Regions from separate parts of the Sphingobacterium sp. E70 genome, predicted to be linked through region 3. Evidence: riboswitches for the same ligand, from Rfam matches in the RefSeq annotation. Region 3 holds a riboswitch; each other region holds the start of a gene.

The links. A riboswitch is a leader RNA that binds a small molecule or an ion and turns the genes downstream of it on or off. The one in region 3 is predicted to bind thiamine pyrophosphate.
Region 1: it holds a riboswitch for thiamine pyrophosphate, as region 3 does, so the genes downstream of both, thiS (sulfur carrier protein ThiS) here and pnuC (nicotinamide riboside transporter PnuC) in region 3, are expected to answer to the same signal.
Region 2: it holds a riboswitch for thiamine pyrophosphate, as region 3 does, so the genes downstream of both, KUH03_RS16160 (carboxypeptidase-like regulatory domain-containing protein) here and pnuC (nicotinamide riboside transporter PnuC) in region 3, are expected to answer to the same signal.

The regions. Positions count from the first base shown of each region.
Region 1 covers NZ_CP079104.1:5,297,560-5,302,783, forward strand. The annotation lists gene thiE (thiamine phosphate synthase) at 1-660, opposite strand, end outside; gene KUH03_RS37945 (thiamine phosphate synthase) at 693-1,160, opposite strand; gene thiC (phosphomethylpyrimidine synthase ThiC) at 1,157-2,971, opposite strand; gene thiS (sulfur carrier protein ThiS) at 3,019-3,225, opposite strand; TPP riboswitch at 3,286-3,380, opposite strand; gene KUH03_RS37960 (hypothetical protein) at 3,616-4,167, shown strand; gene KUH03_RS37965 (family 78 glycoside hydrolase catalytic domain) at 4,140-5,027, shown strand; gene KUH03_RS37970 (hypothetical protein) at 5,075-5,224, shown strand, end outside.
Region 2 covers NZ_CP079104.1:2,266,542-2,271,765, reverse strand. The annotation lists gene KUH03_RS16190 (nucleotide pyrophosphohydrolase) at 1-74, opposite strand, end outside; partial or broken gene dtd (D-aminoacyl-tRNA deacylase) at 93-549, opposite strand; gene KUH03_RS16180 (TonB-dependent receptor domain-containing protein) at 686-1,357, opposite strand; gene KUH03_RS16175 (TonB-dependent receptor domain-containing protein) at 1,332-1,808, opposite strand; gene KUH03_RS16170 (hypothetical protein) at 1,904-2,164, opposite strand; gene KUH03_RS16165 (Plug domain-containing protein) at 2,161-2,775, opposite strand; gene KUH03_RS16160 (carboxypeptidase-like regulatory domain-containing protein) at 2,709-3,140, opposite strand; TPP riboswitch at 3,195-3,320, opposite strand; gene KUH03_RS16155 (amidohydrolase family protein) at 3,673-4,320, shown strand; gene KUH03_RS16150 (amidohydrolase family protein) at 4,311-4,724, shown strand; gene KUH03_RS16145 (acylphosphatase) at 4,762-5,046, shown strand; gene KUH03_RS16140 (lipopolysaccharide biosynthesis protein) at 5,046-5,224, shown strand, end outside.
Region 3 covers NZ_CP079104.1:584,908-590,131, reverse strand. The annotation lists gene KUH03_RS04285 (acyl transferase) at 1-604, opposite strand, end outside; partial or broken gene fabG (3-oxoacyl-[acyl-carrier-protein] reductase) at 776-1,518, opposite strand; partial or broken gene mqo (malate dehydrogenase (quinone)) at 1,886-3,328, shown strand; TPP riboswitch at 3,340-3,482, shown strand; gene pnuC (nicotinamide riboside transporter PnuC) at 3,605-4,000, shown strand; gene KUH03_RS45235 (nicotinamide mononucleotide transporter) at 3,997-4,326, shown strand; gene KUH03_RS04265 (hypothetical protein) at 4,345-4,821, shown strand; gene KUH03_RS04260 (hypothetical protein) at 4,907-5,224, shown strand, end outside.

The DNA of each region.
Region 1 (5,224 bases), 1.6 Mb from region 3:
TGGTGTCTGGGTGATCAATCCTGATACCGCTACACCATAAACTCCTGTCTGCAACAGATTTTGAATGTCTTCAAGACTGCTGATTCCACCGATGGCGAAAATCGGAACAGGAGGGAGTCCCTGCTGATTGATTTGGTTGATGATATTTTCATATCCCGCTAGGCCTAATAATGGACTGAGCTTTTGTTTTGTATCAGTATGTCTATAGGGGCCGAGTCCGATGTAATCACATTGTTCTGCTATTCGGCCTTGCACATCTTCCAGGCTATTTGCGGTACCGCCAATAATTTTGGATGGCCCCAATAGCCGACGTGCATCGGCGATAGCACAATCCGTTAGTCCAAGATGTACACCATCGACATCCAGTTCCTTGGCAAGTTTCACATGGTCATTGATGATGCATTTGGCTCCGAATTGTTCACAGATCTGTTTTATCTGCTGTGCAAGCCGAATGAAATCTTGCTCGTCAGCTTGTTTCCACCTTATTTGGACCCAGTTGGCGCCAGCATCCAATGCCTTTAGGATGTTGTTCTTCTGTTCTGTCCGTGTCAGTCCCTGCGAGATATACTGTAGTCTTTCGAGCATAGTTGATGTTTGCATGTAATAAAATGTTGAATAGGGTTGGGGCTTGCCATAAAGCGCCAAGTAAAGCGATTCCATCTGCTCCAGCTTCCATTGAAAGCAGGCAGTTCTCAGCTTTTATCCCCCAGACCGATTAAATGAACATCAAAATTGGAACGGAACTGTAATTGATCCAGTACAGCATTGTGCTGCCCATAGCCTGCTTTGGAAATGCTTGGAAATAATGGACTTAAAAAGGCATAATTCCAGCATTTGTCCAGCGTATTGAACTGATTGATATGATGGACTGATGTCGAGCAGATACAGTTGGTCAGCTGCGGATCAAAAATGCCGTTTCGCCGATGATGTTCATTTAAATGAATTCTGTTAATATGAAGTGCATTTGACAGCTGCGGATGAGAATGCAGAACCAGTCTATCGTGATATGTTGCATCTATTGATGCTACATATCGCTGCATTTGTTCATCTGAAAAATGATATTTTCGCAAGTGCAAAAGATCAAGCCCCTGTTCAAACAGTGCATGTATGGTCTGAAGTTCTGAAGTGAATTCTTCCGCTGCTGTCAATGCAATGATCATAAATAGATTTCCTTTCCTTGGGCGATGAATTCCTGTGATTTTTCAAGCATACCCTGTGCTGCGCTATCCCTGATTTCCTGTGTAATTTTCATGGAGCAGAATTTTGGGCCACACATCGAACAGAAATGTGCTACTTTGGCAGCGTCTGCAGGTAAAGTTTCGTCGTGGTATTCACGGGCAGTGTCTGGATCCAATGACAAGTTGAACTGATCCTCCCAGCGGAATTCAAATCTCGCCTTACTCAGGGCGTTGTCGCGATACTGTGCCCCAGGATGTCCTTTGGCTAGGTCTGCAGCATGCGCAGCCGGTTTGTAGGTGATGACACCATCTTTCACATCTTTTTTATTGGGCAGTCCGAGGTGTTCTTTTGGTGTTACATAACAGAGCATGGCACAGCCATACCAGCCGATCATTGCCGCACCAATGGCAGAAGTAATGTGGTCATAACCCGGAGCAATGTCGGTTGTCAGTGGACCGAGGGTATAAAATGGAGCCTCGTCACAACATTCCAGCTGTTTTTCCATGTTCTCTTTGATAAGCTGCATCGGAACGTGGCCCGGTCCTTCGATCATCACTTGTACATCATGCTTCCAGGCAATCTTGGTTAACTCACCCAAAGTTTCCAGCTCTGCAAATTGTGCGGCGTCATTGGCATCGGCAATTGCGCCGGGGCGCAACCCATCACCAAGCGAAAAAGCAACATCATACTGTTTCATGATCTGACAGATCTCTTCAAAATGGGTATAAAGGAAGTTTTCCTGATGATGGAAAAGACACCATTTAGCCATGATGGATCCACCTCTTGACACGATCCCTGTCACCCGCTGTGCTGTTAAATGGATATAACGCAATAGAACCCCAGCATGTATTGTGAAGTAGGATACACCCTGTTCGGCCTGCTCGATCAGGGTATCCCGAAAAATTTCCCAGGTGAGATCTTCGGCAACACCTTTGACCTTTTCCAGCGCTTGATAGATCGGGACAGTACCTATTGGAACAGGTGAATTGCGGATAATCCATTCGCGGGTTTCGTGGATATTTTTGCCTGTAGACAGGTCCATAATTGTGTCGGCACCCCAGCGGCAGGCCCAAACGGCCTTTTCAACCTCTTCTTCGATACTTGAACTCACTGCACTATTACCGATATTGGCATTGATCTTTACCAGAAAATTGCGACCGATAATCATCGGCTCACTTTCCGGATGATTGATATTATTAGGGATAATTGCCCTACCAGCGGCGATCTCCTCACGGACAAACTCTGGTGTAATATATTTTCCGACAGTTCGGGCACCGAAATTTTCGCCCGGATGCTGATGATCCATGCCCGGTGTACTATCAGCAAGTTGCTCTATCCGTTGGTTTTCACGAATGGCAACATACTCCATCTCTGGTGTAATGATCCCCTTTCTGGCATAATGTAATTGCGTCACATTTTTACCCGGTGCAGCAACTTTAGGTTTATGGCTGTAAGCAAACCGAAGTTCGTCCAATGTGGTATCTGCCAGACGTTTTTGACCATATTGCGAACTGATCCCTTCAAGCTGTATGACATCCTCGCGGTCCAGGATCCACTGATCACGAAGACGGGGAAGTCCTTTACGGATGTCAATCTCTTGTGTCCCATCTGTATAGGGACCAGAGGTGTCATAAATACTGATGGGCGGGTTGACCTCGATCTGTCCATTACTCAATTTGGTCGGACTCAATGAAATCTGACGCATGGCCACCTTGATAGGGAAGAGTGTACCAGGAACAAAGATTTTGGTTGAATTTGGAAAAGGGGTTTGTGTGATTTTTTCTGCTGTCATGTTAATGGGGAATTAGGTATATTGAATTGATTCTGCTCCATACGAGATTATCCGCCTTGTGTAGCGGTTATGAGTAGGATATGATCATTGGGTTGTAAAACTGTTGCGGTCCAGTTGTCTTTTGGAACAACGCAGTTGTTGAGGGCCACGGCAATACCTTGGGTTTTACCGGATAATTCCGTCTGTAAAAGTTCGGCCAAAGAGCCCGGTGCGGGGTCGAAAAATCGGATTTGATGATTGATTGTTAGTTCCATTCCTTTTATTTTTTTGGTAAAACTTTAGGAATGGCAACAACAAGATACAGTAATGTATCTGGAAGATAGCTTACTTTTCCCTACGCCAGTATGATCTGGATCAGGTTATAAGGGTAAAATCTCAGCCCGCATATGCAGACACCCTAAAGTCGGGACTAATATAGGATTATTTTGATGAATAATCCAAAACATTGCTATTAATTTTCATCGGCAGGATAACAGGACAGTACAGTTTAATTATCTTGATAATAATTGATATATTCGTTTTTGAATCAACTAAAACAATTTAACACTTTTTGTATTCCTGTTGAGTGTGTGCATTGTCACCCAGGAAAGAACCTAAATGCTATGCTAGGAAATACAGAAAGCTGAACGAAGTATAAACTAAACATGCGGAAAATTTTACTGATGACGATGCTGTGTGTAAGCTCGATACTGTATGCACAAAAACAAAAAGAATGTCTGCCAATTGAATTGAACTGTGAACATCTTGTGAATCCGCTGGGTGTGGATAAATCAAATCCCCGCTTAAGCTGGCGACTGACCGATAAGCGACAGGGAGCGAAGCAATCTGCTTATCAAATCTTGGTAAGCAGTGATTCACTTGCATTGGTAAAAAATAAAGCTAATAGCTGGAATAGCGGAAAGCGACTGAGTTCGGCGATGTTGATTCATTATGACGGTATTAGCTTGAAACGGCAGACAAAATACTATTGGAAAGTGCGTGTCTGGGACAAAAATGCGAGTGAAAGTACATCTTCCATCGCTTCATTTGAGACTGGTATGATGGGGATGGAGAACTGGAGGGGAAATGGATCAGTGATAATCAGGATATTCACGAGCAGGCGGCACCGTATTTCAGAAGAGCATTTAAAACGACCAAGCCGATTAAGTCTGCCCGTGCCTATATTGCTGTGGCGGGACTTTACGAGCTTTCAATAAATGGCAAAAAAATAGGTGACCATCGTCTGGATCCGATGTATACCCGATTTGATAGACGTACCCTCTATGTGGTGGAGGATGTGACCCGTCAGATCCAGCAGGGAAACAATGCCATTGCTGTCGTATTGGGAAATGGTTGGTATAATCATCAACCATTAGCGGTATGGAATTTTGATAAAGCCCCTTGGCGTAATCGTCCCACATTTTGCTTGAACCTGCGCATTGTCTATCAGGATGGCAGTGAGGAGACGTTAACTACAGACCAACAATGGAAGACGGCGGCGGGACCTATCCGTTATAATAATATCTACACCGGCGAACATTATGATGCCCGTCTGGAGATGCCGGGATGGGATACTCCACAGTTTGACGATTCACAGTGGCATGCCATTCAGTATCGGAACCCACCTTCTACTAATATTGTTTCCCAACAGATGGTGCCCATCCGCCTGGTTCGATCGTATTCGCCGAAATCAATGAAAAAGATGGATGAGAAAACCTACATCTTTGATATGGGACAGAATATGGCCGGTGTGACAAAGATCAAGATTGGTGGTAAGGCAGGGACGGTGATCAAAATCAAGCATGGCGAACGATTGCAGGCAAATGGACGCTTGGATCTGTCCAATATTGATGTATATTATCGTGGGAATAAAGAACTGGAACCCTTTCAAACCGACATCTTGACGTTGAGTGGTAGGAAAGAGGATGAATTTATGGCGAAATTTGGCTATAAAGGCTTTCGCTATGTCGAAGTGAGCAGCAGTGATCCGATTGTATTGGACGAATCCGCTGTTACAGCTTATTTCATGCATAGCGATGTACGTCCAATTGGTCAGCTGAAAACTTCATCCCCTTAATAAACGGTTTATGGGAAGCAACCAACAATGCCTATCTGTCCAACTTAATGGGTTATCCCACAGATTGTCCGCAACGGGAGAAAAATGGCTGGACTGGTGATGGTCATCTCGCAATCGAAACAGCCTATTATAATTTTGACGGCATCACTGTCTATGAAAAGTGGATGGCCGATCATCGGGACGAACAGCAGGAAAAC
Region 2 (5,224 bases), 1.7 Mb from region 3:
AGCTCATTGAAATAGCGTATCCCCGTTGTATTGATCCATTTATCAATTACTTCTTGTGCTTCTTTGATTGTCATTTTTTCGGATTAAGTAGTTTAAAAATTGTCCTTATCTTTTGTATCCATAATGATGGTAACGGGACCATCATTCAATAGATTGATTTTCATGTCAGCTCCAAATACGCCGAGCTGAACAGGCTGATCGATCAGTTGAGAAAGCAATTTGGCCATTTCTTCATACAGCGGTTTAGCGGTGTCAGGTTTGGCCGCGCGAATAAATGATGGCCTATTTCCTTTTTTGTCTGGGCGAATAAGGTGAACTGAGAAATCAGTAAGATATTACCACCGATATCCAGTATAGATTTATTCATTAGTCCCTGCTCATCTTCAAAAATCCGTAGGTTAACGAATTTTGTCCCAACCATTTTAAGTCTTCAATTGTATCGGCTTCTTCTATTCCCAATAGGATCACTAAACCTTTTTGAATCTGGCCGGTGATCTGTTCGTCTACTGTACAGGAAGCATGTTTTACCCGTTGTATTACTGCACGCATAATGAAAAGTATAAAACCAAAGTTAAAAATTCCCATCGTCAAACACGATCCAATCTAGCATTTATTGGTGCCAAAATGAAAAGCCACCTTATCTTAAATAGATAAGGTGGCTTTTATATATACAGGATCTTAATTGTTAGAATTTGATATTCAGGCCTAACATAAAATTTGTAGGTGCCTGTGGGAAGTAGAAATTGTAATATTTTCGGGTATCGCCGTCCATCCCACCAAAGGTGTAGCCATTGGTTTCATACTTTTCGTTCAGGATGTTGTTGATCTGTAAAGTTGCATTGATGTTTTTGATGCCTAACGCGGTGAAGCTATAATTCGCCAACAAATTGTTGACAAAATAAGAAGAAATACTTCTTTCTTTTGCGGATGAATTATCAAGATATTGTCGTCCAACATATTTGGATAGCAAAGAAAATGTGAGCACCTCAATAGGACTGTAGGCAAAGTTACTGGAGAGTATAGTTCCTGGGGAAAGCGCGATGTCCGTCTTCGAATAGAAAATTTTGGTATCGGGGCTGACACCATTGATATCTTTCACAATTTCTTCGAAATTCTTAATTCTGTTTTGACTGAAGCTGGCCGTCGCCTTCCAGTTCAATTGCTTACTGATGTTCCAGGTTCCGTCAAATTCCAACCCGATTCTATAGCTGTTTTTCACATTTTGGCGGATAGGAGAACCAGTATCACTGATCTCACCTGTTGGGATCAATTGGTCTTTATAAAACATGCCATATCCATTCAATCCAAATTCAAATTTAGTGTTGTTGAATCTATACCCGATTTCGATATCCTGCATTTTTTCTGGCGTTGGATCTGGAAGTTTGCTGTTTTTTCTCTATGAAATCTTTGCGGACAGGTTCTTTTTGCGCAAAGGCATAAGAAGCATAGATATTTGCATGGTCATTTAACAGGTAGGTTGCTCCTGCTTTGGGATTTAGAAAATTGAATTTTGGGTGGTAATTGTAATTTTTGACCTTATCATCATCGCCATACATGCGGTAGTCTACATTTCGGTATTGCACGTCAGCCATTAGGATCCATTTATCCAATTTGTAATCCACTTTTAAGAAATTGCTGAAGTCATTTTTCTGCGATTTACCAAAATAATATTTGTCGTCTATAAATCCTGTCGAAGCATATTGAGCCCAGATTACCTCTCCATAGTGCTTTCCTCGATATTGGTTGTATGCACCGCCCCATATAATTTCAAGCTGATCGTTGGGTTTGTAATTAAAGGCATAGGTCATGCCGTAGAAATAATTATCTAACCATCTTCTACGGACTAGATCTGTTTTTTTGATGGTATCTTGACCAATAATGACGTCTGGCAGTCCATATTTACTTAATTTATCCCCGGTCTCATCTCCTCATAGTAGCCATAACCTCTTGTATAATGTAAGGCGGTATTCAATGTGAGTTTATCACTGAGGATATTGGTGTAATGAAGTTGGTGATGCTTTTGGGTATAGTTATCCGTTTGGTTTTTGTACGTATAAAGGTTATAGTTTCGCCCAGCATTCATAAAACGGTCTTTTTCTGTCCCCGATATATATAAACCATTATCTGCATAATCATCCATACGGGATCTGTCTCCAGTAATCAAGGGCTCTGGTACACCGTTCCAGGCCTGGTAGGTTTTCTCTTTTCCCAAAATACGATCCCTTTTAAAATATGTTTCTTTCCATAGTAGCCTCCATCGATATAAAAGGATTGTAAATCTGAAGAAGCTCTTTCAATATAACCGTCACTGCTAATCCTAGATAACCGCGCATTGAAAGCAAATTTGTCGTTGATCAAACCGGTTCCGAGCTTTACGGTATTTTTCCAGGTATTATAAGAACCGAAAGAATTATTGAGCTCAACATAGGGTTTTTCGGCTAAGGTATTGGATTGAATATTTAAGGAAGCACCGAAGGAACCAGCACCATTTGTCGAGGTTCCAATCCCTCGTTGCACTTGAATGCTTTCGGTAGATGATGCGAAATCAGGAAGATTGACAAAGAATGAGCCCATGCTTTCAGCATCATTTAGTGGGATTCCATTAAGCGTTACGTTGATGCGCTGGTTGTCAGATCCACGAATGGTCATGTTTGTATATCCTATGCCGGCCCCTGCATCGGAGTTGACCTGGACAGAAGGTGTTTGATTCAATAGATAGGGATATCTTGCCCTAGATTGTTTCTGGAAATCTCTTCTTTTGAGATATTCTTGAATGTTGTTGGGGCATTCTTTTTGGCTCTGGTAGATACAACGAGTACTTCTTCTGTACGAATTGTTTTCGGATCAAGTTGGACCGTCAATTGCATGTCGCGCTCAATGTTCAGGTTTTGGGTCCAAGTATGATATCCTATAAAAGAAACTTGAACGGAATGCTTCCCTTTCTGGATATTATACAATTTGATCAGACCATCTTTGTCCGATTTGGTTGTAAAAGAAGCCTGTCCATCCAGGGATACTGATGCATTTTGTAGCGGCCTTTGTGTGTTCTTGTCTACGGTCTTAATCGTCAAATTGTGCTGAGCAACAGCAATTTGGATAGAAACAGTAGCTAAAGCGCTACAAATCAAAAATTTGATCATGTTGATGTATTTTGTTTAAGTTAAACAAATCATAGAAAGGGGTCACTATGATCGTTCTATTTAACTAACCTCTCCCTCCGCCAGCATTACCTGGATCAGGTGCACAGAACTTAATCTGTTGGGTATAATCTCAGCCCTTATTTGTGTTTTTGACAAAACAAGGCACCCCTATTCGATGGTGCGAATATATACATTAAAATCGGAATGGTATAACATGATGTGTTTTTGACAAAAAGCCAAGCTAGTTAAAAATTTGTTAAAATTTCCTTATGGTTTAAAGTTTTACGTTTAGGCTTGTTTTTGGTATTTATTGTTCTTTTTAGGTACCTTGGCATAGAGTTTTCTACTGTTAGTATGTATTCATATCGGTCAAAAATTTTTAATTACTAATTTGAGAGTGAGGAGATAAAATGTTAAAATATTTAAGCGCAAATTATATTCTACCGATCACTTCGATGCCAATAAAAGATGGTATTGTAGCGGTAGATGAAGAGGGGTAATTCAGGGTATTTACGAACCCGCATCGTTTACTTTGAATGATAAGGTCAAGATCGAAAGGTATGATGGCGTTATTATTCCAGGTTTTATCAACGCCCATTGCCATCTTGAATTGTCACATATGAAAGGTGTAGTACCCAAAGGTACCGGTCTGCCGAATTTCTTGAGTCAGGTGATGACTTCACGTAGTGCTTCAATGAAGAAAATGGATGATGCAATGGCAAAGGCGGATAAAGAGATGTATGAAAATGGTATTGTAGCTGTGGGCGATCATGCGAATACAGATAACTCTTCTACACTGAAAGAGGAATCGCAAATACTTTATCATACGTTTGTGGAAGTCATTGGTGTTGAACCTGAGGAAGCTGATTTTAAATTAAAAGAAGCAAAATCGTTGACGCAAGAATTCAGAAATGGCCATGTGTCGATTACACCACATGCACCTTATTCCTGTTCAAAAGCTCTTTTCAAAAATTCAAAAAAGCTGTCCCTGAGACGAACATCATTAGTATTCATAATCAGGAGAGTGATGAAGAGAATAAATTGTTTAGATACAAGACAGGTGAGTTCCTGGACTTCTATAAGAGTATCGGGAAAAATGCAGATTCTATTAAAGCGCAGGCCCGGAATTCGATCCAGTCTTATTTACCTTATTTGCCTTATCCGAATAAGTTGTTGTTAGTTCATAATACGTATACTTCATTAAAAGATTTGGATTTTGTGGAGCGTATGGATCGGGATGTTGTGTGGTGTTTGTGTCCGAAAGCAAATTTATATATCGAGGGTGCTTTACCTAAGATTCATAATTTTATAAATGCTGGACAACCCTTAGTTATCGGAACGGATAGTTTGGCATCGAACGATACGCTTTCAGTATTGGAAGAGTTGAAAGCATTGCATGAACATTTCGAAGATTTGGATTTCTTGCAAACCATTCAATGGGCTACAATCAACGGGGCTGTTGCGTTGAATATCCAAGATAAATATGGATCTCTGGAAGTAGGTAAAAAGCCGGGAGTTGTTTTGCTCCAAGGTATGGAACACATGCGTTTGACAGATAAAGTTAAAATCAAACGTTTAGCATAGTATTTAATTCCACAAAAACTTCTGTACTTTTGCTCTTATGAAACATTTGAATATTTCAATAAGGGGTAAAGTACAGGAGTCTTTTCGATTGACGGCCAAAGCTGTTGCAGATCAGGTTGGTGTAAAAGGCTTTGTTGTCAATCAAAAAGATGGATCTGTCTATATTGAAGCTGAAGGTGACGATTTTGCACTCGATTCAATGATGGACTTCTGCCAGGAAGGTCCAGAGGATGCAACTGTTGAAGCTGTTGAAGTTGAGGAAGGCGAGCTGAAGGGCTTTTCTAATTTTGAAGTGATTAAAAGAGTCCAATCCCAAGCCTAGTGTCAACAATAAAGAAATTTCTCAGCGATACCGTTATCTATGGTGTGACTACTATCGTTTCAAGAATGATAGGATTCCTGATGACACCGCTCTATCTCCGTAAATTCAAAGATGCAGCGATTTATGGAATTTATTCTAATTTTTATGCGTGGATGTCCATGCTGAATGCTATTCTAGC
Region 3 (5,224 bases):
TTTCCATGATAATCAGTTCCGGAAATTCAAAAGCATATTGCTCAATGAAATCAAGCAAGGCATAGGTGACACCAAAAAGGATGGTTTTAGTTCCGTTATCTTTTAATTGGACAAGTGTATCGTATAGCTCCTGATGATTGTAGAGGAAATAATTACTCTCTGTTTGTTTACTCTGTTTCATCAAATCATCGATCATGTAGATCAGGGACGAACCATTTCTTTCCAGATAGGAGGGGAGTAGGGCCAAAACAGCGATATCCGTAATCGGTCCATAGAAATCTTCGAATATACGTCGAAAAGTGTGCTCATAGATGGACACATCGGCAACAAGATGTTTGGATGTGACCATGCCTGTTGTGCCTGAGCTTGAAAACACAATTTGGGGAGCCATTCCGGCAGCCAGAACTTTTTGTGTTTTGAAAAATTCTATCGGCAGGAAGGGGATGTCCGTATAATGCTTGACTTGATTTTTTTCTTTACCTATCAGCGAAACATAGTCTCGGTAAACCTGACAATGCTGCAGTTGGAAGTGATAAGTTTCTAAACAATGTTGATTAAAGTCGTCCTCTGTTTGAATTGCAAAAAAATCCGTCCAATTCGTCATAGCATTTAAATTTTGATGGACAAAATTAGCTAAAATTTAGAAATATTGGGTAGCAAAGCCAAAGCTGGAGAGTCGGAATAATGTAAAAGCGTCTGCGGGCGAATTTTGGTATTCGGAATAATTATAGAAAAACACTGGTGTCGACTTTAGGACACCAGTATTTGATATATTTTACAACATACCACCATCAACAGGAAGAACCTGTCCAGTGACGTATGCGGATAAATCAGATGCAAGGTAAAGACAGGCATTGGCTACATCTTCTGGAGATCCAGCACGTTTCAAAGGAATTCCAGCTTCCCATGTCGCGATCACTTTAGGATCCAATATATCTGTCATTTCTGTACGGATAAATCCAGGAGCAACAACGTTTGCACGGATGTTACGTGAACCCAATTCTTTAGCAACGGATTTGGTGAATCCTATGATACCAGCTTTGGAAGCGGCATAATTTGATTGACCAGCATTCCCTTGACGCCAACAACGGATGACATATTGATGAAAGAACCTTTACGGTTTTTCATCATTATTTTTGAAGCAGCTTTTGTAACATTAAATACGGATTTCAAGTTGACGTTTAAGACGTCATCCCAGTTTTCTTCCGTCATACGCATGAGCAGACCATCTTTTGTGATGCCAGCATTATTGACTACGATATCCAGGCTTCCAAAATCTGCAACGATTGCATTGATTAATTGTTCTGCTTCTTCAAATTTCGAAGCATCAGAACGGTAGCCGATTACTTTTGTTCCGTAGGCTTGAAGCTCTTTTTCCAGCGCTTGTCCCTTTTCTACAGACGAAAGGTAAGTGAAAGCAACATTGGCGCCGTGTTGTGCAAACACTTCCGCAATTTTTCTTCCAATTCCTTTTGATGCTCCAGTTACCAAAGCAATTTTTCCTTCAAGTAGTTTCATATAAGAGTGTAATGTTATTCGTTGATGTTTTTGCAAAAATGTTAAAACTATATTATAACACAAAATCTTTCGATAAATAACGATTCAAAAAGCAATGGGCCTTTGTCTTATTTGGGACTATTTACTGCCGTATCGATGAACGATATCCCATGTATGGCCTTAGAAAACTGGAAAAAGTGGAATTTCAATTATGCTTAGGATTATTTTAATAAATCAATGGTATTTTTGAATAAGTGTTTCTAAAAAGTACAGTTTTTTGACAAAAGACTTGGGGTTTACCAAAACTATATTAAATTTGCATCAATCACAAAAACATGAGCAAAAATCAAATAAAGAAGTTGACGTTGTTCTAATCGGCGCCGGGATTATGAGTGCTACTTTGGGTACTCTAATCAATGAATTAAGCCCAGACGTTAATATTGAAATTCTCGAGCGTTTGGATGTTGTGGCGGCTGAGTTCTGACGCTTGGAATAATGCTGGTACAGGTCACTCGGCCTTGTGCGAATTGAATTATACACCGGAACAAAAAGATGGTTCCGTAAAAGTTGATAAAGCTGTTAAAATTGCTGAGCAATTTGAAGTTTCTAAGCAGTTTTGGTCGTACTTGGTTGATAAGGGTATTATTGCCCAACCAGAGAACTTTATCCGCAGCATTCCCCATATGAGTGCGGTTTTTGGTGAAAAAGATGTGAAATTCCTGAAGACAAGATGGGAAACAATGAACACCCAGACCTTGTTCAAAGGCATGGAATATACCGAAGATGCAACGCTATTGAAGTCATGGATTCCTTTGATGATGGAAGGGCGGGATGCAAGTGAGAAAATTGCTGCAACCAAGATGGACTTAGGTACCGATGTGAATTTCGGTTCATTGACACGTGATTTGATTAATAACCTAGCAAACAAAGAAAATATTTCAATTTCCTTAAACCACGAAGTTGTTGATATCGATCGTGAAGACGATGGCCGTTGGGAAATCGAAGTGAAAGATCTGAAAACGGGGATAAAGAGGAGCTAAAAGCGAAGTTTGTTTTTATCGGTGCTGGAGGTCACTCCTTGTTATTGCTGGAGAAATCTGGTATTCCAGAAGCAAAAGGTTACGGTGGATTCCCTGTAGGAGGACAATGGTTGAGATGCGTAAACGAAGAAATTATCAATACGCACCATGCTAAAGTCTATGGTAAAGCATCTGTTGGCGCGCCACCGATGTCTGTACCGCACTTAGATACCCGTTATATCGATGGAAAACAAGCCTTACTTTTCGGTCCGTATGCTGGTTTCTCAACCAAATTCTTGAAGCAAGGTTCTTATTTTGATTTGCCTGCATCGATCAAATTATCCAATATCCGTCCGATGTTATCGGCAGGACTTGACAATTTGCCGTTGACGAAGTATCTGATTACGGAAGTGATGAAATCTCCTAAAGATAAATTGGAATCGCTGAAACAATTTATGCCAACAGCTAAATTGGAAGATTGGGTTATTGAGAAAGCCGGTCAACGTGTTCAGGTGATTAAAAAGGATGAGAAGAAAGGTGGAATTTTGGAGTTTGGTACAGAAGTGGTTTCAAGTGCAGACGGTTCTATCGCCGCGCTATTGGGAGCTTCTCCAGGTGCATCAACTTCGGTGGCAATCATGATCAGTCTATTGAAGAAATGTTTCCCTGAGCGTGCTAAATCAGATGAATACCGCAAGAAACTACGCGAGATGATTCCTTCTCATGGCAAATCGTTAAATGATGATGCTGAGCTTTGTAGAGAGACGCGTATCCGTACGCATAAAGCGTTGAAATTGATTGATATAGATTAATTTCAATAAACAATATACTTATGGGGTGCTCGGAAATGACAATGTCATCTGGGCTGAGATTATACCCAATAAAAGCGATTGTACGACCTTGTGCAATCGCTTTTATATACCTGATCCGGATAATGCTGGCGTAGGGATTTTAATTTCAATAAAAACATCCGTTTTTTCCGCTCATAAGTTTATTATGTAATTACACGAACTAATAAACAATTGAATGACTTCTGATACAATTTTCGAGGCTTTTATTCAGCAAATGCAGCAAGCCACCATAGCTGAATGGCTGGGGTATGTTTTGGTATCTTGCAGGTTTGGTTTTCAAGGCAAAATAAATCGATCAATTACCTCTTTGGGATAATAGGCATTATCATATCCGTATATGTATTATTCCATGCAAAATTATATGCAGAAATCTTGTTGCATCTCTATTATTTGGTGATGAGCGTCTATGGTTGGATCTATTGGAAATATAGCAGTGATACGATCGTACCGATCAGCCGTAGTACAGCCCGAGATTGGCAGATTGTTGGTTTTATCTGTGTAGTCGGTTTCCTATTGTTCTATTTTGGTCTGGTGCATTTAACTGATTCGGATGTTCCGTTATGGGACTCTTTTGTTTCCTGTACAGCCTGGGCAGGGATGTGGCTGCTGGCAAAGCGTAAACTTGAAAATTGATTTTATTGAACATCAGTAACCTGATGGCAATTCCCTTGCTTATACACAAAGGTCTATTCCTTTATGCTGGTTTAACCTTATTTTTATTTGTGATGGCTTTTAGTGGCTATTTTAATTGGCGGAGAATATTAAGTGATGAAAAAAATATGCAACTGACTGATGCAGCTATTGCTGTTCTAAAAGATCAGCAACAGAAAGCAATTCAGCAAAAGAGTTTGTCTGATGAGCAGCTTGAACTGATATACCTGAACAAGTGGTTTAAAATCTGGGTACCAGAATCTCTGAATGGCTTGGGGCTGGATCTGGTTAGTGGGCTTTCCTGTTGAAGGAGCTAGCCTACTGGGATGGGGATTGGCGTGGACGGTAACTTTATGTGCGGGAGCGAATCTTTTGTTGGTTTTATTGACTCCGAAGTTGGGCAGGATATTTTCACTTCAAAACAGATATGTTTTGGAGGAAGTGGGCAGATTGCAGGCATCGCTGAACGTGAGGGCAAGTCTTATCGCTTGAAAGGGCTTTGGAAATATGCTACTGGAGCACCCCACCTGACACATTTTACCTTGAACGCCTATATTCAGGCGGATGGACAACAACTGTTGGATCAGGATGGAAATCCACTTGTAAAATCTTTCTTTGTCGCGCGTGAATTTGCATTGATTCATTACGATTGGGATACTTTCGGCCTTGAGGCGACAGCATCGCATTCTTTTTCACTAGACAATATATGGGTAGACGACAACCAGTCTTTTTTATTGATGCCTCAAAAAGTACACGACCTGAGCTGCTCTATCAATATCCTTTTATGCCATTTGCGGAGTTGACCTTATTGGTGAATTTTATGGGGATGTACGATCGGTTTTTGGATCTGATCGAGAAGTTATTTGTATTGAAGTCCAATCAGGGGAAATGGGAGCAAAAGAAAGTAAAGCTGCTTTCCGGAAATTGGATGAAATGCAGCAGGACTATACAGCTAGGGAAAATAGTATTCTGGAGCTTGCGACTCGTTCTTGGGAAAATCTCAAAAATAAGGTTGATAATACCTCATTATATGAGCGTATAGCGATAGAAAGTAGAGACTTTGTGGAGATTATTTTGTTCAATGTCATTAAACTCTATCCCCATACGGGGATTTCGGGCGCAGCCGCTGACAATGAAATCAATATTTTGTTTCGAATATATTTACGGCATCTCAGCATAAATTACTGCAAAAGAATTTGTCCTAAA